Myxococcus guangdongensis: one gene and its partner. The main gene of each other region encodes a partner of the protein of the gene in region 2 in a complex. Links are inferred from orthologs where the notes say so. Each region holds a gene or a part of one and is shown on either strand. Other genes may lie near its edges.

Region 1 (10,157 bases), on a different replicon or contig from region 2:
CAGCTGTGGCGTGAGCAGGCCAACGGCGGCAGGGCCGCGGGGCTCTACGTGCGGCGGATGCTGGTGATGCTGGTGGTCGGCTCACCGCTGGTGACGGGGCTCCTGGGGCTGGGGCTGTACTGCGCCGGCATTCCACTTCGCGGCGGCTGGGCGGTGTCCGCGTTGTGTTGTTCGGCCGTGGGTCTGGCGCTCGCGCAAGTGTCGGGGCTCGCGGCCGGGGTGATGCTGGGCTCACTCGCGAGCCTGTCCATGCTGGTGGGGTTGCACGCGACGGCGGCGGGGGCCTTCGGGCCGGTGCTCGGGGGCGCGGCGGGGGTGGCGGTGGGCATCTGCCTGGGCATGGTGTCCGGACTGTCGGTGGGCAGCATCGCGAGCATCAGCGGTGGGCGGGGCCCGTCCGTGTGGCGGGTGCAGGTGGCGGCCATCGTCACCAGCGTGGTGCCCATGGTGGTGTGGAGCCGGCAGGCCAACATGTCGTTCGCGGGCGCGGTGGCGGCGTCGGCGCTGGTGGCCTTCCTGGTGAGCGCGTTCCGGTTGCCGCTGTACGCGCTGGAGGTGCTCGCGTCGGCGGTGGCGTACGCGGTGGAGAAGTGGACGGGGCGCCCGACGCTGCACTGGGTGCCGGTGCGCCATCACAACCTGAGCTACCTGCCGCACCCGTTCCTGAGCCGACACCTGGCGCTGGCGGTGCGCTCGCGGCCCGCGGAGGTGCTGGCGGTGGCGGATGCCTGCCTGCGCTCGCCGGGGAACATCCTGGTCGGCTGGCCGTGGGTGGTGCAGGCGCTGGAGCGCGCCTCGACGACGGAGGGTGCCACGGGCGGTCCGCATGGCTGACGGACGCGAAGGGAAGTGGGGGGCATTGGATTGCCTCGGCGCGAGGGTCCGCTAGCCTCGCGCCCATGGAAGGTTTGCTCGACGCGTTCATCGCGTTCATCCGCGCCGAGCGCGGGCTGTCCGGCAAGACGGTGGATGCCTACGCCGCGGACCTCACCGTGTACTTCGAGGACCTGCGCGGGCGCGGCGTCGACGACGTCACCCGCGCGCGCCAGGAGGATGTGACCGCGCACCTGTCCGCGTTGACGAAGGGCGGCCTGGGCAAGCGCAGCCAGGCGCGACATCTGGCCGCGCTGCGTGGCTTCCACCGGTTCCTCGTCGCCGAGCGGCTGGCGGACAAGGACCCGACGGAGGACGTGGACACGCCGCGCTCGGCGCGCAAGCTGCCCTCGTTCCTGACGCTCGAGGAGGTGGAGCAGCTGCTCGCCGCGCCCGACGAGGGCTCACCCGCGGGCCTGCGGGACAAGGCGATGCTGGAGGTGCTCTACGCCACGGGGCTGCGCGTCAGCGAGCTGTGCGGCCTGGGCGTCAACGACGTGCAGCTGAGCGCGGGCTACCTGGTCGCGAAGGGCAAGGGCGCCAAGGAGCGCGTCGTCCCGCTGGGGCGCGTGGCGGTGGAGAAGGTCCGCGAGTACCTGGCCAGCTCGCGTCCGGCGATGCTCGGGCGGCGCGAGGCGCGGGCGTTGTTCGTGACGCCTCGGGGCGCGGGCTTCACCCGGCAGGGATTCTGGAAGCTCATCAAGCGCTACGCGCTGAAGGCGGGCATCCTCAAGCCGCTGTCTCCACACAAGCTGCGGCACTCGTTCGCCACGCACCTGGTGGAGCGCGGCGCGGACCTGAGGGCCGTGCAGCAGATGCTCGGTCACGCGGACCTGGCCACGACGCAAATCTATACGCACGTGAACAGCGCCCGGCTGCGCTCGGTCTACGACGAGTTCCATCCGCGCAGTGATGCGTTCACCCCCAAGAAGAAGCGCAAGGCGGGGACGTAGCCGCGAGGGCGGGGCCGGTGGACCCGACATGTCAGACCGGGCGTTAGACTGCCTACGTATCAGGTCGACATCCCGTGAGGTGGGGTGTCGCGCGAGGGACGCTGGGAGTCCCATCGACGGAGGCAGGCGTGGGAGACATCCGAGGAAAGAAGCCCAGGACGTACGAGGACATCGAGGCGCCACCCCTGCCGTGGGTGGCGGAGACCCTCGAGGGATTGTGGCCGGAGCCCTCGCCTCGCGCGGCGGTGGAGCTGCTCCCGCTGGTGCATCGGGTGGGCGCGCTGCTCGTGCGGCCCTTCGACTGGGCCCGGGGGGGTCCTGGGGGCTGGTGGTTCCTGGAGACGCCAAAGCTGCATCTGGAGTCGGGAGTCGTCGTCCCCGCGTTGGCGGCCTGGCGACGGGCCGAGGTGCCGGAGCCTCCCGAGCCACGGACACCCTGGCTCACGCCCGCGCCAGACTGGGTCTGCGAAGTGCTCTCGACCCGGAGTCGGGACCTCGCGTCGCGGATGCAGGCGTACCACCAGGCCCGCGTGGGCCATGTCTGGCTCATCGACCCGGACGGGTGTCGGGTCGAGGTGTACCGGCGTGGGACCCGCGGCTGGGCGCGGGTGGGGCTGCATGAAGGCTCCGCCCGGATGCGCGCGGAGCCCTTCGACGCGGTGGTCCTGGACCTGGGGGCCCTCTGGCTTCAGGAGCCCACGTTGACCGCGGGGGCGACGAAGGCGTCCGCGCTGGTGCGCCGTGCCTCGGAGGTGGCGTCGGAGCCGGGCAGGGGCGCGACATGAATGAGCCCGGAGGCCATCAGCCGGTGCACCGAACGCGACGCGGCCAGCTCTCCCATGGCCGCCGTGCGCAGGGCCTGGCGGATGCTCCGGCTGCCTCGCAGCTTCGAGTACAGGTAGAGGTCATCCGCCGTGAGCTGCGATGGGGTGGGGCGAGGGATGGGCTCGAAGACGAGCCGCCCGTCCAGGGCGAACAGCTCGTCGCTCAGGGCCAGCGTCAGGCGGACCTCGGCCTCGCGGTAGAGGGCGTGGGCCTCGGGAACGGGGCCTCGCTCGAGGATCTGCGCCGCCAGCGCCACGGCGTGGTCGAACTTGCCCGACTCCAGGAAGCGCTTCACCAGGTTCAAGAGCTCGGCCAGCTCCGCGGCCTCTCCCAGCCTGGGGCCCTTGGGCAGGCGCGGCGCCAGGGCGCCCCGGCGATAGAGGTGGAGGATCCACCGGGCGGCGAACAGCGGGGCCTCCTTCGCCGTGGCCAGCATCTCCCCCAGCGTGGCGCCGCCCGCGGCCAGCTCCAGCAGCTTGTCCTCCTCCTCGGAGAATGTCTCCACGGCGAACTCACGGAACACCCTGAAGGTGGCGTCCAGGTGCGGGAAGACCTCCCGGAACACGGACCACTCGCGCAGCCGCGTCACCGCGTCGCGGTGCAGGCCGTTCAACGAGAGCTTCAACCCCACGGCGCGGGCGGACGACGGGAGCTTCGGGGTGAACTCCACCTCGCCCGACTCCCAGCCGTAGCAGTCGAAGAGGGCCTCGCGGGCCTTGTGCTCCATCGCCTCGATGAGGCGGGGCAGCTCCACGAAGCAGCGCTGCACCAGGAAGGTGCCGTAGGGCGAGCCCGCACCCTCCGCCGCCTCGAAGGCCGCCGCGGCCCGGGGCGCATCCAGGATGCGCAGGTTCACCAACACCTGGGACAGGTGCTCGCGCGGGTCATTCGAGCTCTCGCCGACCAGGAAGCCGTCCTTCACCTGGAAACAGCGCCGGATGGCGCCGCGCTCCACGCGCAGGGTGCCTTCCACCCCCGCGGTCGAGAACAACGGCGGCATCACCATCTGCAGGCGATAGCTGGCGAGACTTCCCTTGAATGACTCCATGCCGGTCCGTCCTCCCGAGGTGAGGTTGCTCGCAGGTGCGACGGCCAGGGTACCGCTCCACCCACCGCTGCTTCAACCGCAAGGGCCTGGAATCACTCAGGATTTCCGTGCGCGCCGCAATTTTCCATGAAGGCTCGCGGCGGGCGGGCGTCAGGGACGGGGAGTGCCCGCGACTGAACGGAAGATTGCAGGGGCGCGGCGGGTGTGCGAACCACCGCGACACCACAGAACACACGACGCGCGAAAACGACTCTGCGCGCTGACTCCCGACTCGGAAACCGACATGCGGACCCTCTCAGGCGTGCAGTCCTCCGGCAAGCTGCACATCGGCAACTACTTCGGCGCCATTCGCCAGTTCGTGCAGCTCCAGGAGGAGGGCGAGGCGTACTACTTCATCGCCAACCTGCACGCGCTCACCACGGTGCGCGACGCGAAGCTCGCGCTGGAGCTCACCCGCGAGGCGGCGCTGGCGTACCTGGCGCTCGGGGTGGACCCGAAGAAGGCGGTGCTCTTCCGCCAGAGCGACGTGCGCGAGGTGCTCGAGCTCAACTGGATTCTTGGCACCGTGGTTCCGCACGCGCACCTGGAGCGGGCCCACAGCTACAAGGACAAGGTGGCCAAGGGCATCAGCCCCGACTTCGGCCTCTTCGCCTACCCGGTGCTGATGGCGGCGGACATCCTGCTGTACAGCACGGACTTCGTCCCCGTGGGCAAGGACCAGATCCAGCACGTGGAGTTCGCGCGCGACTGGGCGGTGAAGTTCAACACCGAGTACGTGAAGGGCTACGACCCGGCGGACCCGGACGGCAAGGAGCGGGGCCACGCGCCCGGCATCCTCAAGCTGCCCCAGGCTCGCATCCAGGAGGCCACCCAGACGGTGCCCGGCGTGGACGGCAAGAAGATGTCCAAGTCCTACGGGAACACCATCGAGATGTTCGGGGACGAGAAGGAGATCAAGAAGCGCATCATGTCCATCAAGACGGACTCCACGCCGGTGGAGGCGCCCAAGCCGGTGCCCGAGGGGAAGCCGGCGGACCCGTCCCTGGTCAGCGAGGTGCCGCTCTACGACTTGCTCAAGCTGATGCTGCCGGAGTCGGAGTTCGCGGAGGTGGACGCGTCGTGGAGGGCGGGAGGGAAGGGCTACGGGGACTACAAGAAGAAGCTCCTGGAGGCCTTCCACACGACCTTCGGACCGGCCCGTCAGCGGTACGCCGAGCTGGCGGGCGACCCCGCGGAGCTGGAGCGCATCCTCCAGGACGGAGCCCAGCGGGCCCGCCAGGAGGCCTCCGTCCTGATGGACAAGGTCCGGCGCGCGGTGGGCATCCCCTGAGGTTCAGGGCCTGAACGGGTGTTTACCGCCGTTTGTTTGACCCACCTGGGACCCACTGTTAAGGAGGTGTGTCCCCCGGTTCGCGCTCGAAGAATCACGCGAATCCGGGCCCTTGCGTGATGACCAGCAGCCACCGACAGCCAGAAGGGCCGCCAGGACACGCCGGTGAGTGACGGCCGCCCGCCATCGGCCGATGAAGGCCTCGGCGAAGGCGCTCCGCCCCGGACCCCGGCGGACGCCTTCCGCGTCGCGCTGCCCAACTTCGAGGGTCCGCTCGACCTGCTGCTCCATCTCATCAAGGAGCACCGGGTCGACATCTTCGACATCCCCCTGGCGCTCATCACCGAGAAGTACCTGGAGCACCTGGAGCGGATGCGGGAGATCAACCTGGACATCGCCGGGGAGTTCCTGGTGATGGCGTCCACGTTGGCCCACTTGAAGAGCCGCATGCTGCTGCCCCGCCAGGACGCGGTGGCGGTGCCCGAGGGCGGCGAGGCCCTGGCGGCGGTGGAGGAGCCCGAGGACCCCCGCGCGGAGCTGGTCCGCCGGCTGCTCGAGTACCAGAAGTACAAGGACGCCGCCGAACACATGGCCCGCCAGGACATCCTGGGCCGGGACGTGTTCTCGCGCAGCGTCCCGGTGGAGGCGGTGCCCATCCCGGAGGAGGAAGTGGGCCTGCAGGAGTTCAGCGTCCTCAAGCTCATCGAGGCGCTGGACCGGGTGCTGGAGCGGCTGACGCCCAAGGTCCAGCACGAGGTGGTCCGGGAGAAGATCACCCTCTCCGAGGCCATCCTGCGCATCGTCGGGCGGCTGCGTCCCCAGGGACAGGTCCTCTTCGAGAGCCTGTTCACCGAGGAGGACACGCCCACCCGCCAGGAGATTGTCGTCACCTTCCTGGCGATTCTGGAAATGGTGAAACGCCGGCTCATCCGTGTGGTACAGGACGAGCCGCTCGGGCCCATCCTGTTGTTGCCCAACGGGGATGCCCTGGAGCGGCTGGCCCCCACGGAGGTCGACGAGAGTGACTACCGGTAGGAAAGGCTCCCGAGGCGGAGACGGCGAGGAGTCCGCCGCGTCCGGGGGGCCGAGCCCCTTTTCCGAGGAGGAGCTGGCGGCCGTCACGGGCCCCGGCCCGGCGGACGAGCTGGACGAGCTGGAGGCGGCGGCCATCGAGGAGGACTCGGAGGCCACCCCCGACCTGGAGACCTCCTTCGAGAAGCTGGTCTCCAAGAGCCGCAAGCTGTCTGGGGATCGCGTCCGGACGGTCATCGAGAGCGTGCTCTTCGTGTCGGAGCGGCCCCTGTCCGTGGACGAGCTGTACCAGGCGACCGGCATCGAGCAGACGCTCATCGCCGAGGCGCTCAACCAGCTGTCCGGCATCCACCGGGACGGCATCAGCGGCATCGTCCTGTACGAGGTGGCCGGCGGCTGGCAGTTCCGCACGGACCCCCACTCGGGCGAGTACGTCCGGCGCTACCTGCGCGTGAAGCCCCAGCGGCTCACCCGGGCGGCGGTGGAGACCCTGGCCATCATCGCCTACCGGCAGCCGGTGACGCGGCCGGAGCTGGAAGACATCCGCGGCGTGGATTGCGGCGCCGTGCTCAAGGCGTTGATCGACCGCAAGCTGGTGAAGATCCTCGGCAAGCGCGAGGAGGTGGGGCGACCCATCCTCTATGGCACTACGCGTGAATTCCTGGAGTTCTTCGCCCTGAAGGACCTGTCGGCGTTGCCCACGCTGCGGGAATTCCACGAGCTCACGCAGGAGCATCGCGAAATCGTGGAGAAAGAAGTACGACCCGCACCGGCAGCGGCGGGGACGGTGGAAGCACTCTCCGACCCGGGATTCACGAAGCGGATGGAGAAGAGCGCGGCGGCGAGCGAGGCCGCGCTGGAGGACCTGGAGGAAGCCATGGCGGCGGCTGACCAGATACAGAAGGCCAGCTCCAGTGTCCTGGACACAGCCCCCAAGCCCGAGACGGGCACCGAGGGGCAGAAGCCCGAGTGACGGGCAGCAAGTGAAGGGGAAGTAATGGCGGCCGAACGACTACAGAAGTACCTGGCCCGCGCGGGAGTTGCTTCGCGCCGGCACGCAGAAGAACTGATTACCGCGGGCCGCGTGGCGGTGAACAACACGACGGTGACGGAGCTGGGGAGCCGGGTGGAGCCGGGGACGGACCTGGTCTCCGTGGACGGCAAGCTCGTCACGCCGCCGGACGAATCGTCCTACTTCCTGCTCTACAAGCCCGTGGGCGTGGTGACCACGCTGTCGGACCCCCAGGGGCGGCCGACGGTGGCGAACTACGTGGAGGAGACGGGCAAGCGCCTGTTCCCCGTGGGCCGGCTGGACTACGACGCCGAGGGAGCGCTGCTCTTCACGGATGATGGCGCGCTGGCGCACAAGCTGACGCACCCGAGCTTCCAGGTGCCTCGCACGTATCTGGCGAAGGTGAAGGGTCAGCCCGACGTGCCGACGCTGGAGAAGCTGCGCGGCGGCGTGCGGTTGGAGGACGGCATGGCCACGCCGGTGTCGGTGGGCGTGTTCGAGGCCGCCGAGAAGAACACGTGGCTCAAGATTGTCGTGGCGGAGGGCCGTCCGCACCTCATCAAGCGCCTGTGCGCCGCCGTGGGTCACCCGGTGGTGCGCCTGTTCCGTCCGGCCTACGCGGGTGTCGGCGTGGAGGGCTTGCGTCCGGGTGAGCTGCGGCCGCTGAAGAAGACCGAGGTCGAGCTGCTGAACGAGGTGGCTGACGGGAAGACGTCGCCTCCGTCGGCGGACCTGCGGCTGCCGCCTCGGCGTCATGGTCGCGCGGCGCCGGGCTTCGATGAGTCGGATGAGGACGAGTTGGCCGTGGATGATGAGGCGCCTGTGCGCCGCAAGCCGGCGGCTCGTGCGGAGCGGAAGCCGGCGGGTGAGGGTGGCTCGGGGCTCGCGCGCTTCGGTCGGGACCGCGCGGGTGCGGGTCGTCCTGCGCGCAAGGAGTTCGGGAGCGGGGATGCTCCGCGCTCGCGTGGACCGCGTGCCGAGGGTGGCGCGTCGCGCTTCGGTCGTCCTGCTCGGAAGGAGTGGGGCGAGGGTGCTCGCGGTGAGGGGCGTCCGGCTCGCAAGTCCTTCGGTGGTGACGAGGGGCCTCGTGGCGCTCGGAGCGCCGGAGGCGAGGGGCGTCCTGCGCGCAAGACGTGGGGCGCGGGTGGCGAGGATCGTCCGGCTCGCAAGTCCTTCGGGGCCGGTGGCGAGGATCGTCCGGCGCGTAGGTCCTTCGGGGCGGGCAGCGAGGATCGCCCGGCTCGCAAGTCCTTCGGTGCCGGTGGCGAGGATCGTCCGGCGCGTAGGTCCTTCGGCGCTGGTGGCGCTGACCGTCCGGCTCGTAAGTCCTTCGGCGGTGACGAGGGTCGCCCCGCTCGTAAGTCCTTCGGTGGTGACGAGGGTCGCCCGGCTCGTAAGTCCTTCGGCGGTGACGAGGGTCGTCCGGCCCGTAAGTCCTTCGGCGCGGGCGGTGCGGATCGCCCGGCTCGCAAGTCCTTCGGTGCCGGTAGCGAGGATCGTCCGGCCCGTAGGTCCTTCGGAGCGGGCAGCGAGGATCGTCCGGCTCGCAAGTCCTTCGGTGCCGGCGGCGAGGATCGTCCGGCCCGTAGGTCCTTCGGAGCGGGCAGCGAGGATCGTCCGGCTCGCAAGTCCTTCGGTGCCGGCGGCGAGGATCGTCCGGCCCGTAGGTCCTTCGGAGCGGGCAGCGAGGATCGTCCGGCTCGCAAGTCCTTCGGTGCCGGTAGCGAGGATCGTCCGGCCCGGAAGTCCTTCGGCGCCGGCGGCACGGATCGCCCGGCTCGCAAGTCCTTTGGCAGTGACGAGGGTCGTCCGGCCCGTAGGTCCTTCGGTGCCGGTAGCGAGGACCGTCCGGCCCGGAAGTCCTTCGGTGCCGGTGGCGAGGATCGCCCGGCTCGCAAGTCCTTCGGCGCGGGCAGCGAGGATCGTCCTCGGGGTCCCCGTGGTGCGGGTGGCACGGGCCAGGCCCGGTTCGGTCGTGGCGGGAGCTCCGATCGCGCGGCCAGCGGCGAAGGCCGTCCTCGCTTCGGCGGGCCTCGGAGCGCGGGTGGCCCGGCGCGTCGTTCGTTCGGCGACAAGGGCGCTCCGCGCGGCCGCGCCGAGGGACGTCCGTCTCGGGGTCCTCGTGACGCGGAGGGCTCCGGCCCTCGGGGTCGCGGAGGCTTCGGCGCGAAGCCCGGCGGCAGGGGCCCCAAGGGAGCGGGCGGCGAGGGCAAGGCCTGGACCCCCTACGACGACCGTGGCGCTCCCCGTGAGCGAGTCGTCCGAGGGGGCTCCCGAGGGAGCGCTCCCGAGGGCGGCCGCAAGTCCGAGGGGTTCCAGGACTGGGGCAAGAAGAAGGAATCCGGCTCCAAGCCCCGCTGGAGCGCTCAGGCTCCCCGCGGCGGCCGGTCCGGCGCCCCCTCCAAGGGACCTCGCCGACCTCGCTGAGGACCACACGGCGGATTGGGCGACAAGGGGGGTGTTGATATAACCCCCCGCGACTTTTCCACTGTTTCCCTCAGCGGAGACCGATGCGAACCGGCGCACGCCCCTACATCCTCATGCTGGCCCTGGTCCTCGGTTGCAACGGGAGCCGGGACCAGCTCCTCGCAGACCTCCAGAGTCCTCGACCGGAGGTCCGCGCCCTGGCGGTGAAGAAGCTCGCCGGACAGGGCAATCCCGATGACCTGATTCTCTTCACCCGCGCGGCCAAGGACCTGGCGTCCATCGTCCGCGCGGAGGCGGCCGTCGCGCTCGGAGAGAGTCAGGATCCTCGCGTCGTCGACCTGCTGGGCGAGCTGCTCGAGGACTCCGACGAGGAGGTCCAGGGCCGCGCGGCCATGGCGCTCTCCAAGGTGCGCAACGACAAGGCCAAGGCCTACCTCACGCTCCAGTACGGGCGCCGGGGCCGCACCACCCGCCAGGTCATCGTCCAGGCCCTCAAGAACGCCAACGTGCCGGGCGCCATGGCGGAAGTCGTGGCCGCCGAGGCCAAGGGCCAGTGGGACCGCAACCTCCTCACGCTCACCGAGGGCGAGCTCCCCGAGCGCGTCGGCGCCGCCGAGGAGCTGGGCAAGAGCGGTCGCCCCGAGGCCGTGAACCGGC
Region 2 (10,758 bases):
TCCGTCACCTCTTCCAGCGTCACCCGTTGCCGCGAGGTGACCTCGTCCAGGAGCGATTTGAAGAACTCCTTCAACGACAGGGACGCCACCAGTTGACTCATCGACACTCCCTTCCCCCCGCCCAGGCCCGCGTGGCCGGCGGGAATAAGGGAACGGTAGCAACCGGCTCACCGCGTCGCAAAAGCACCCGTCAATGATTCCAGGCACTTGCGCTAGCACTCGTGACGTCCGAGTGCCAATCCGAGCCGTGCGGGCATGCGGACGGGCTCTACCTGTCACGGACGCAACGGGAGGGGAAAAAGACAGCAATGCCGGGCAGTTGGCAGCTCACGGCACGAGCAACCCGCGTCGCTTGACGGGTCATCTTCCCTGGTTATTATCCGCCGCGCCTAGGCGTTAGCACTCGCGATGTCGGAGTGCTAATGCCGCGGGCCGTCACGGCCCTTTTTCAACCCCCAGCGGCGCCGACAGTCGCCCGGAGTCCCCGGACGGTGGGCGCCCCATCAAGGAGCAGACCATGAAGATTCGTCCCCTGCAGGATCGGCTCATCGTCAAGCGGGTCGCCGAGGAGAACAAGACCAAGGGCGGCCTCTTCATCCCGGACACGGCGAAGGAGAAGCCCCTCGAGGGCAAGGTCGTCGCCGTCGGCAACGGCAAGGTGCAGGAGGACGGCAAGGTGCGTCCCCTGGACATCAAGGCCGGCGACACCATCCTCTTCAGCAAGTACGCCGGGACCGAGATCAAGCTCGACGGCGAGGAGCACCTCATCCTCCGTGAAGAGGATGTGCTCGGCGTCATCGAGAAGTAATCCCGCCCCCACCCCTTCACTCAAGGAATCCCCATCATGGCGAAGGACCTGCTTTTCGACGTGCGCGCCCGCGAGGCCATCCTCCGTGGCGTCAACATCCTGGCCGACGCGGTCAAGGTGACCCTCGGCCCCAAGGGCCGCAACGTCGTCATCGAGAAGAGCTTCGGCTCGCCCACCATCACCAAGGACGGTGTGACGGTGGCGAAGGAAATCGAACTGGAGAACAAGTTCGAGAACATGGGCGCGCAGATGGTCAAGGAGGTCGCGTCCAAGACCTCCGACGTGGCCGGTGACGGCACCACGACGGCCACCGTGCTGGCGCAGGCCATCTTCCGCGAGGGCGCGAAGCTGGTGGCCGCGGGCCACAACCCGATGGACATCAAGCGCGGCATCGACAAGGCCGTCGCGGTCATCGTGGGCGAGCTGAAGAAGCTGGCGAAGCCGACGAAGGACAAGAAGGAGATTGCCCAGGTCGGCACCATCTCCGCCAACGGCGATGCCACCATCGGCCAGATCATCGCGGACGCGATGGAGAAGGTCGGCAAGGAGGGCGTCATCACGGTGGAGGAGGCCAAAGGCCTGGAGACCACCCTGGACGTGGTCGAGGGCATGCAGTTCGACCGCGGCTACCTCTCCCCGTACTTCGTGACGGACCCGGAGCGGATGGAGGCGGTGCTGAACGACGCGCTCATCCTCATCCACGAGAAGAAGATCTCCTCCATGAAGGACCTGCTCCCCATCCTGGAGCAGGTGGCGCGCGCTGGTAAGCCGCTGCTCATCATCGCCGAGGAGGTCGAGGGTGAGGCGCTGGCGACGCTGGTGGTCAACAAGATCCGCGGCGTGCTGAACGTGTGCGCGGTGAAGGCGCCGGGCTTCGGCGACCGCCGCAAGGCCATCCTCGAGGACATCGCCACCCTGACGGGCGGCCGGATGATCGCCGAGGACCTGGGCATCAAGCTGGACACCCTGGAGCTCAAGGACCTGGGCCGCGCCAAGCGCATCACCGTCGACAAGGACAACACCACCGTCGTCGACGGCGCGGGCAGCGAGCAGGAGATCAACGCGCGCGTGAAGCAGATCCGCGCGCAGATCGAGGAGACCACCAGCGACTACGATCGCGAGAAGCTCCAGGAGCGTCTGGCGAAGCTCGTGGGCGGCGTGGCCGTCATCAACGTCGGCGCGGCCACCGAGACGGAGATGAAGGAGAAGAAGGCCCGCGTGGAAGACGCGCTCAACGCGACCCGCGCGGCCGTCGAGGAGGGCGTGGTTCCCGGCGGCGGCGTGGCCTACATCCGGTGCCTCAAGGCGCTGGAGGGTCAGACGTTCGCCGAGGGCGAGAAGTTCGGCGTGGACATCATCCGCCGCGCCGTCGAGGAGCCCCTGCGCCAGATCGTCGGCAACGGCGGCCTCGAGGGCAGCGTCATCGTGAACAAGGTCAAGGAAGGCACGGGCGCGTTCGGCTTCAACGCCGCGACGGGCGCGTACGAGGACCTGCTGGCCGCGGGCGTCATCGACCCGGCCAAGGTGAGCCGCACGGCGCTGCAGAACTCCGCGTCCGTGGCCTCCCTGATGCTCACCACCGAGGCGATGGTGGCCGAGCGTCCGAAGGACGAGAAGGACGCGCCCGCCGGCGCCGGTGGCATGGGCGGCATGGGCGGCATGGGCGGCATGGGGATGTGATTCCCCCACCCCGGCTTCGTCCGGGGTGACTGCTGTCGAAGACGGCCTCCGGTTCCTGTTCAGGGAGCCGGGGGCCGTCGTGCTTTCATGTCCCGGGTGGCGCGGGGCAGGCCCCGCCCTTACGTTTGGGAATGAAGGAGGAGACACCGTGAAGCCCGTGAAGATCTACACCACGAACTACTGTGGCTTTTGCGTCCGCGCGAAGGACCTGCTCAAGCGCAAGGGCGTTGATTTCCAGGAGCTGGACGTCACCGGAGACGACGACACGCGCGCCAAGCTCGTGGAGATGAGCGGCGGCCAGCGCACCGTGCCGCAAATCTTCATCGGCGACACGCACGTCGGCGGCTACTCGGACCTGGCCCAGCTCGACAAGGAAGGCAAGCTGGACCCCATGCTGCAAGCCTGACCGTGTGCAAGCAGGCGGGCGGGCGCCCCACCCGGGGCCGCCCACCGCCACCGTGGCTAGCTTTCCCCCATGGCACACCACCCTTTCTCGGGAGGCGGACATGGCAGGTGAAGAGCGGCAGACGGGGACCCGGGACGCGCACGAGAACGTCATCAGCACGCTGTACCACCTGCTCAAGGGCGCCTCGACGGCCGAGCAGTTCATCCGCGACGCGGAGCAGGCGGGCGACCCGGAGCTGGCGCAGTTCTTCCGCGACTGGCAGGACGAACAGCGCCACCTGGCCGAGCGCGCGAAGAACCTCCTGGGCTCGCGCCTCGCGTCCGTGGAGAAGCCCGCTGCGGAGGCCGGGAAGAAGCGCGCGTCCGGCTCCAGCAAGTCCAGCGCATCCAGCAAGACGCCGCGAGCCGGTGCTCCTGTGAATGCGGGTGTGAAGTCCGGCGGCAACGCGTCCGACGACCTGGTCGACGAGCTGTCGAAGGAGTCCTTCCCCGCCAGCGACGCGCCGGCGACGTACTGAAGTGAAGCACGGCCTCGCGTGAGCACTGGATTCGCGCGAGGCGTTCGCATTGGATGCCGGCCGTGAGTTTCAGGAACGGCCCTTCCCTCCCCGGACGATGCGAGTCGGCGCGCCTGCCCATGTGGCGGGACGCCGGACGTGCCGTGTCTTCCGGATGGGGCCCTCGGACCCACGACGTCGTGGCCTCTCCTCCCGCGCGCCTCCCCGGGCGCGCGCTGGACGAGGCCGCGCGCCATGAGCCCGACGCGTCCTGGCGCGCGACCGGTGGTGAACGTGTCCTGGTGGACACTCGCCGCCGACCCCTGACTGGCGCCCTCCCGGTGCCAGGCGCCGCCCCTCGACGCGTCCTCCCGAAGCCCATCAGCGAGGCCGTGCTCGCGCCGCATGCGAGCGCGGAACCCTTCCTCGCCATGAAGCGTCCCCCCTCGACGTTTCCCAGGTCCCGGGCCGCGATGCCCGGGTTTTCCTTCTCGCAGGAGGCTCGCTCGCAACTGCCTTCCGGGAAGAATCTTTCACTCGTGTTGCCCCCGCGAAGTGGGGGCGCGCTGATGGTGCGTCGGGCTTGCCCGCCCGGTCCCCTCGCACCTAAAGAGGACCCATGATGGAACCCAGGCCCGAGGTCACCCAGACCACCCAGACGGACAAAGACGAAGGCCGCACGACGCGCATCCCCATTCACGAGTGGACGGTGGAGGTGGTGTCGGGCCCCGACAAGGGAAAGAAGGTGACCACCCAGGATGGCCTGGTGCGCGTGGGCTCGGACCCCGCGAGCGACCTCGTGCTGACCGACACCACGGTGAGCCGCCGTCACCTGGAGGTGGAGCGCACGCCGCGCGGCCTCCTGCTGCGCGACACCGGCAGCCGCAACGGCACCTTCCTCGACGGCCGGCAGGTGCTCCAGGCGTACCTGGGGCGCGGCGACAAGGTGGAGCTGGGCAAGACGAAGCTCGCGGTGAAGGTGGCCGCCAAGCCCACGGAGGTGGAGCTGGCCGGGGCGGAGTCCTTCGGCGCGCTGGTGGGCACGTCGGAGAAGATGCGCTGGGTCTTCACGGAGCTGCGCCGCGTGGCCCGCGAGGACATGAGCCTGCTCATCGAGGGTGAGACGGGCACGGGCAAGGAGCTGGCCGCCAGGGCGGTGCACCAGCACTCGTCGCGGCGGCACGGCCCCTTCAAGGTCGTCGACTGCAACCTCATCTCCGAGGAGAAGGCGGAGCGCGAGCTGTTCGGCGGGCTGCGCGCGAGCGACCCGGAGGACAAGGAGGCCCGAGGCGTCTTCGAGGCCGCCCGCGGAGGCACGCTCTTCCTGGACGAGGTGGGCGAGCTGCCGCTGCTGGTGCAGGGCAAGCTCCTGCGCGTGCTGGACGCGCGCGAGGTGCCCTCGCTGGACGGGCAGCCGGTGCCGGTGGACGTGCGGGTCATCGCCTCCACGCACCGCAACCTGGAGGAGGACGTGCGCCAGGGCCGCTTCCGCGCGGACCTCTACTTCCGCCTGGCCGTGGCGCGCGTGCGGCTGCCGCCTTTGCGCACGCGCCGGGAGGACCTGCCGTCGCTCGCGCAGGCGCTGTCGCAGACGCTGCGGGCCAGCGTGTCGCTCACGCCCCAGACGCTGGCGCTCTTCGAGGGCTACGACTGGCCGGGCAACGTGCGCGAGCTGCGCAACGTGCTCGAGCGCGGCGCGCTCATGGAGGAGACGGGCAACACCAGCTGGCTGGACTTCCTGGCGCAGCCCTCGCGCCGCCCGGATGGGCAGCCGCCCGGCACGCACGTGGCCACGCTCGTCACCGGCATGCCGTACCACGAGGCCAAGGACCGGGTGCTGGCCGACTTCGAGCGTTTGTATTTCGCCGAGGTGATGCGCACGGTGGGCTTCGACATGAAGGCCGCCGAGCAGCGCACCGGGCTGTCCATGCAGAGCCTCTACCGCCTGCTCAAGAAGAACGGGCTTCGCCTCAAGGACCTCAAGAACGCCGAGGGCCTGGAGAAGTGAGTGCCCCCTCGCAGTCCTACCCCAGGGAGAACAACCGCATGTTGCGTCGTCTCGTCGTAGCCTCCGTCGTCTTCACCGCCGCTTGCGCCGGTCAGCAGAAGCCCGCAGAGGATGCGGCGGCCAATGGCAATGGCGGCAAGCCCGTGAGCACCGAGGAGCGCGTGCGCATCGGCAACCAGCCCGCCTTCGACGTGGCCAGCTGCTTCCCGCGTGAGCTGGACCTGCCCCCGTCCAACCAGGGCGTGCTCGTGGGCGCCATGCTCACCACCCGCCCGGAGGTGCTCGAGTGTCTGGTGAGCCCCAGCAACCGGGGCCCCGCCGAGAAGACCGTCGTGACGGTGAAGACCACCGTGACGGACACCAGCGCCACGCACGCCGTCACCGGCGACAACCTCACCCCCACCGGCCAGCAGTGCGTGCAGGGCGTGGTGGACAAGCTCGTCAAGCCGAAGCTGCTCGCCAAGGGCGCCGCGGCCGTCGAGTCCACCGCGACGTTCGAGCACGACACGGGCAGCAGCGCCTCGGTGAAGTTCGGGATGAACGACGGCTCGGACTTCTCCGGCGCGGTGCGCCTGGCCCAGCAGGAGTGGTGTGACTGCTACGCCGGCTACAAGGGCGCGACGCCGCCCGTGCTGACGTCGCACATCACGCTCGTCAAGGCGCAGCCCACGGCGGAGGTGACGTTCGACGCCTCCGGCAGCACCGAGGGTGACCAGCTGGCCGCGTGCCTCAAGACGAAGGTGCTCGCGGTGCCCGCCAAGGTGTCCACCGACAAGCTCACCTACCCGCACCGCTTCGTGCACTTCAACTCCAACGCCACCGAGGCGACGTCCTCGCTGCCCCCGCAGCTGCGCTTCTTCCAGCTCGAGGTGGTCCGCAACCAGCGCGCGGCGGACGCGGCCATCGCCTTCGGCGCCCGCGCCGCGGCGGCCGAGGCCTTCGAGGCCGTGGTGGCGAAGTACCAGAAGACCAAGGACTACAAGCTCTTCGACGAGCTGTCCGGCAAGTGCAGCAGCCTGGTCGAGGCCGCGCAGGGCTGGGTGAAGGCGCTGGAGGCCCAGCAGGTCGTGGACCAGGCCGCCGTGTCGCTGGTGCAGGAGCTGAAGACGACGGACGCCGAGGGTTGGACGCCGGTGGAGACCGCCAGCCAGGCGGCCCTCACCAACACCCAGAAGGACCTGAGCACCGCCCAGGCCCGCGTCGAGGCCGACCAGAAGGCCTGCCCGAAGAAGAACTACAAGAAGTAGCCCCAGGCACCGCCTGAAACGCACGAAGGCGCGGGTTCCCGAAAGCCGGGGCCCGCGCCTTCTGTGTTTCTGGCCTGCTGTCCAGCGCCGCCGCCAGCATGGGGGCCGGGAGGTGTCCCCGGCCCCGGGCCCCGAGCGACTACGCGCTGATCTTGTCGTCGTTGGCCGCGTGGGCCTCGCGAATCTTCACGCTGACCAGCTTGGAGATGCCCGGCTCCTCCATGGTGACGCCGTAGAGGGTGTTGGAGACCTCCATGGTCCGCTTGTTGTGCGTAATCAGGATGAACTGCGACTGGCGGCTCATCTCCTTCACCATGTCGTTGTAGCGGCCCACGTTGCCCTCATCCAGCGGCGCGTCGACCTCGTCCAGGAGGCAGAAGGGCGTGGGCTTGATGAGGAAGATGCCGAAGATGAGGCCCACGGCGGTGAGGGCCTTCTCACCACCGGAGAGCAGGTTGACGCTCTGGAGCTTCTTGCCTGGCGGCTGCGCGACGATTTCCACGCCCGGCTCGCCATTGGGTCCGTCGTTGGTGAGCACCAGGCTGGCGCGGCCACCGCCGAACAGGCGGGGGAAGATGGCCTGGAACTTCTCGTTCACCACGTCGAAGGTCTGCTTGAAGCGCTCGCGGCTGGTCGCGTCGATGCGCTGGATGGCCTCCCGCAGCTGCCCCATGGAGGCCTGCAGGTCCGTCTTCTGCGCGGTGAGGAAGTCGAAGCGCTTGGAGAGCTCCGCGTGCTCGTCGATGGCGGTGAGGTTGATCTCCCCCATCTTCTCCACCTGGGCGCGCAGGTCCTTCAGCTCCGCCTCCGTCTCCGGCGTCAGCGACGCCAGCAGGTGGTAGCGGTGCAGCTCCAGCGCCAGGTCCACCTGGTGGCGCTCGCGGATGCCGGCCGACAGGTGCTCCAGCTCCAGGGCAATCTCGCGCTCGCGCAGCGAAATCTGCGACAGCCCCTGCATCAGCTCCTCCACCCGGCCGCGCAGCTCGCGGAACTGGGTGTCCTGCTCACGCACCTCGCTGGAGGCGAGCAGGTGCGCGGCGCGGCGGGACTCCAGCCCCTCCGCGGCGACGCGGTGCTCCTCCACGCGCTGGGACAGCCCCGCCTCGGTCTCCGTGGTGCGCTTGCCCAGCTCCTCCGTGCGCGCGCCGCCCTCGGCCAGCGTCGCCTGCAGGCGCGCCACGCGCGTCTCCATCTCCCGGCGCTGGGTGACGAGGCTGTCGAGCTCCTTGCGCGCGGACTCACCGCGCTCGCTGCCGGCGGCCACCTTGATGCGCAGGCCCGTCAGGTCCGCGTTGGCGGCCTCCGCGCGCTGGCGCAGGGACTCCTGCTCACCGGCGAGCTGCTTGACGCGCTCCTCGCGGGCCTCGCGGTCCGTCTGGCCGTGGGCCACCTCGCCGCGGCTGGCCTCCTCCTCGTGGGCCAGGGCCATGTGGCTCTGCCCCAGCTGCCCGTCCTCCTGCTCCAGGGAGCGCACCCGCTCGCGCACGCGCGCCAGGTCCTCGCCCGCCTTGTGCAGGTCCTTCTCCTGGCTGGCGAGGTTCACCTCCTCGGCGTGCTGGTTCTTGGCCAGCCCCTTGAGGACGCCCTCGGTGTGCCCCATCTGCTTCTGGAGCGTGTAGTGCCGGGTGAGGATTTCGTTGTAGCGCTCCTCCACCCGCGCCACCTCGGTGGCCAGCTCCGCGATTTCGCGCTTCTTCTGGAGCGCGCCCACCGCCGCGCCCTCGCGCTCACCGCCGACGATGGTGCCGTCCTGACGGAACACCTCGCCGTCCTGCGTGACGAGCGTGACGACGGGGCCGCCCGCCTCCGAGTACGCGCGCGCCGTCGCCAGGTCCTGGACGATGACGACGTCGCCGAGCAAGAGCCGCACGACGGGCTGCAGCGCCTCCTCGCACGTCACCTCTTTCAGCGCGTGCGCCAGCACGCCCGGGCGCTCGAAGTCCGGCTCCTGCACCGGCGGCAGGACGTCCAGCGCGGGCACGGGCAGGAAGCTGCCCCGGCCCTCCGCGTGGCCCTTGAGGTACTCCACCAGCTCCACGCCCTTGTCGCGGCTCTCGACGATGACGTGCTGGAGCCGCTCGCCCAGGGCGGCCTCCACCGCGCGCTCGTAGCGCGGCGTCACCGTGAGCACGTCCGCCACGAGGCCGAAGATGCCCTGCTCCCGGGCCACCGTGCCCGCGCGCACCATGACGGCGCGCACGCCGCGGTCGAACCCGTCGTAGTTCTTCTGGATGTCCTCCAGGGACGACAGGCGGCTCCTCTTGTCGCTCAGCTCCTCGCGCAGCGCGATGACCTGGATTTCGTTCTCCGTGAAGGCCGCGCGCGTGCGCGACAGGGCGTCCTCCTCCTGCGCCTTGTGCTCGGCCAGCTCCGCGGCCAGGTGCCGGGTGTCCTCCACCCGCCTCGCCACCTCACCGCGCGCCGACTCCAGCTGCGTCTCCTGCTCGCGCAGCGCCGCCAGCTCCGCCTGCAGCTTGGCGCGGCGGCCCTCCAGGTCCGTGCGCTGACGGGCCAGGCCCACCAGGTTGCTCTCGTGGTTGGCCAGCCGGGTGGCCACGGCGACCAGGCCCGCGCGCTCCTGCTCGAGCCTGAGGGCCACTTCGGTCTGCAGCTGGGTGACGCGGCGCAGCTCCTCCTGCGCCACCTGCATCGAGACCTCGTCCTCCTTCCACGAGCCCGCGATGCCGGACAGCTCGGCCTCGCGCGCGGCCATGGCCTCGGACATCTCCGCCTGCCGCGCCAGCAGCCCGTCCAGCTCCGTGCGGGCCTGGGCCACGCGGGCCTGCGTCTCCTCCAGGTCGCGCTTGCCGTAGGACAGGTCCTGCGTGTCGCGCTGCAGCGAGCTCTCCAGCGCGTGCACCTCGGCGGCCAGGGCCTGGAGCGCCGCGGCCTCCGCGTCCAGCTCCGCGCGGCGCCGGGCGATGGTCTCCTCCAGCTCCTTCACGCGGTCCAGGCTGTCGCGCTCCTCGGTGCCCAGGTTGGACAGGCGCGACTGGAGGACCTGCTTCTCCGCGAGCAGCTCCAGGTGGCGGTGGCTGGCCGCGTGCAGGTCGATGTCCCGCATGCGCGCCTTGAGCTTCTTGTACTTCTCCGCCTTCTTCGCCTGACGCGACAGCGCGTCCAGCCGCTTCTCCAGCTCGCTGGTGATGTCGGTGACGCGCAGGAGGTTGGCCTCGGTGGCCTCCATCTTCCGCTCGGCGGCCTTGCGGCGCGCCTTGTACTTGGTGACGCCCGCGGCCTCCTCCAACAGGTGCCGGCGGTCCTCCGGCTTGCTGGAGACGATGAGGCCCACGCGGCCCTGCTCGATGATGGAGTAGGCCTTGGTGCCCACGCCCGTGCCCAGGAACAGCTCGGTGATGTCGAGCAGGCGGCACAGCGTCTTGTTGATGAGGTACTCCGAGTCCCCGTTGCGGAACAGGCGCCGCGTGACGGTGATCTCCGAGAAGCCCTGGTACTGGGGCGCCAGCTGGTCCGTGTCGTCCACCAGGAAGGTCAGCGACACCTCCGCCATGGACAAAGGCGGCTTGTTCTCCGAGCCGTTGAAGATGACGTCCTCCATGCCACGGCCACGGAGGTTCTTCGCGCTCTGCTCACCCATCACCCAGCGGATGGCGTCCACGACGTTCGACTTGCCGCAGCCGTTGGGGCCGACGATGCCGGTGACGCCTTCGTCGAACGTGAAGACGCTGCGCTCCATGAAGGACTTGAAGCCAGTGATGTCCAACCGCTTGATACGCATGCCAGCGGGCTCCCGGGAGACGCGCGAGGTACTGAGTGAAAAGTGAGCGCGAGGCCTAGAAATCGGCCTCGGAACGATTTCTCCGAGGACTACCAGCCGCCTCCCAGGCGATCAAGCGTGACCATGCCACGCGTGGCCATACGTTCGGCTGCTTGCCCTTCGGTCGGACGGGAGTCGGCCAGGAAGGTCCTCTCTCGGACTTGCACCCTGGGCGCCCCACCCTACCTTCCCATTGACTTTTCCGGAGGTTGCATACGTTCCAGCCCTTTCTCGCCATGACGCTCCTCATGGGAGCGTCTCCTACGCCGGAGGTAGCACCCCGGTCTGACACTCCAGCAGTGGAGGCGGTTGCCCCCTGCCCCAACCCGTACTTC

Evidence for each region.
Region 1: the proteins of smc (region 2) and LXT21_RS22845 are in contact, whole or in part, in a crystal structure (PDB 3ZGX), measured with the Bacillus subtilis proteins. The link is inferred for Myxococcus guangdongensis from one-to-one orthologs.

Annotation. Positions count from the first base shown.
Region 1 is NZ_JAJVKW010000007.1:240,745-250,901, forward strand. Bases 4,235-7,129 are described here. They hold LXT21_RS22845 (segregation and condensation protein A), read left to right. Parts: upstream 4,235-5,194; coding sequence 5,195-6,064; downstream 6,065-7,129. Other genes in these bases: trpS (tryptophan--tRNA ligase), read left to right, coding at 4,235-5,029; scpB (SMC-Scp complex subunit ScpB), read left to right, coding at 6,051-7,034; LXT21_RS22855 (pseudouridine synthase), read left to right, coding at 7,059-7,129. Also shown: LXT21_RS22820 (hypothetical protein), read left to right, coding at 1-834; site-specific tyrosine recombinase XerD, read left to right, coding at 900-1,826; LXT21_RS22830 (Uma2 family endonuclease), read left to right, coding at 1,955-2,611; LXT21_RS22835 (DUF4388 domain-containing protein), read right to left, coding at 2,515-3,699; more of trpS, read left to right, coding at 3,983-4,234; more of LXT21_RS22855, read left to right, coding at 7,130-9,500; LXT21_RS22860 (HEAT repeat domain-containing protein), read left to right, coding at 9,584-10,157. UniProt on the Bacillus subtilis protein: Participates in chromosomal partition during cell division. May act via the formation of a condensin-like complex containing Smc and ScpB that pull DNA away from mid-cell into both cell halves.
Region 2 is NZ_JAJVKW010000001.1:234,811-245,568, forward strand. What follows is about bases 6,585-10,758. They hold smc (chromosome segregation protein SMC), read right to left. Parts: upstream 10,385-10,758; coding sequence 6,785-10,384; downstream 6,585-6,784. Other genes in these bases: LXT21_RS00965 (hypothetical protein), read left to right, coding at 6,585-6,645; LXT21_RS00975 (TapB family protein), read left to right, coding at 10,723-10,758. Outside these bases: LXT21_RS00935 (hypothetical protein), read right to left, coding at 1-101; co-chaperone GroES, read left to right, coding at 518-808; groL (chaperonin GroEL), read left to right, coding at 845-2,488; grxC (glutaredoxin 3), read left to right, coding at 2,637-2,894; LXT21_RS00955 (hypothetical protein), read left to right, coding at 2,995-3,411; LXT21_RS00960 (sigma 54-dependent Fis family transcriptional regulator), read left to right, coding at 4,013-5,398; more of LXT21_RS00965, read left to right, coding at 5,437-6,584. UniProt on the Bacillus subtilis protein: Required for chromosome condensation and partitioning.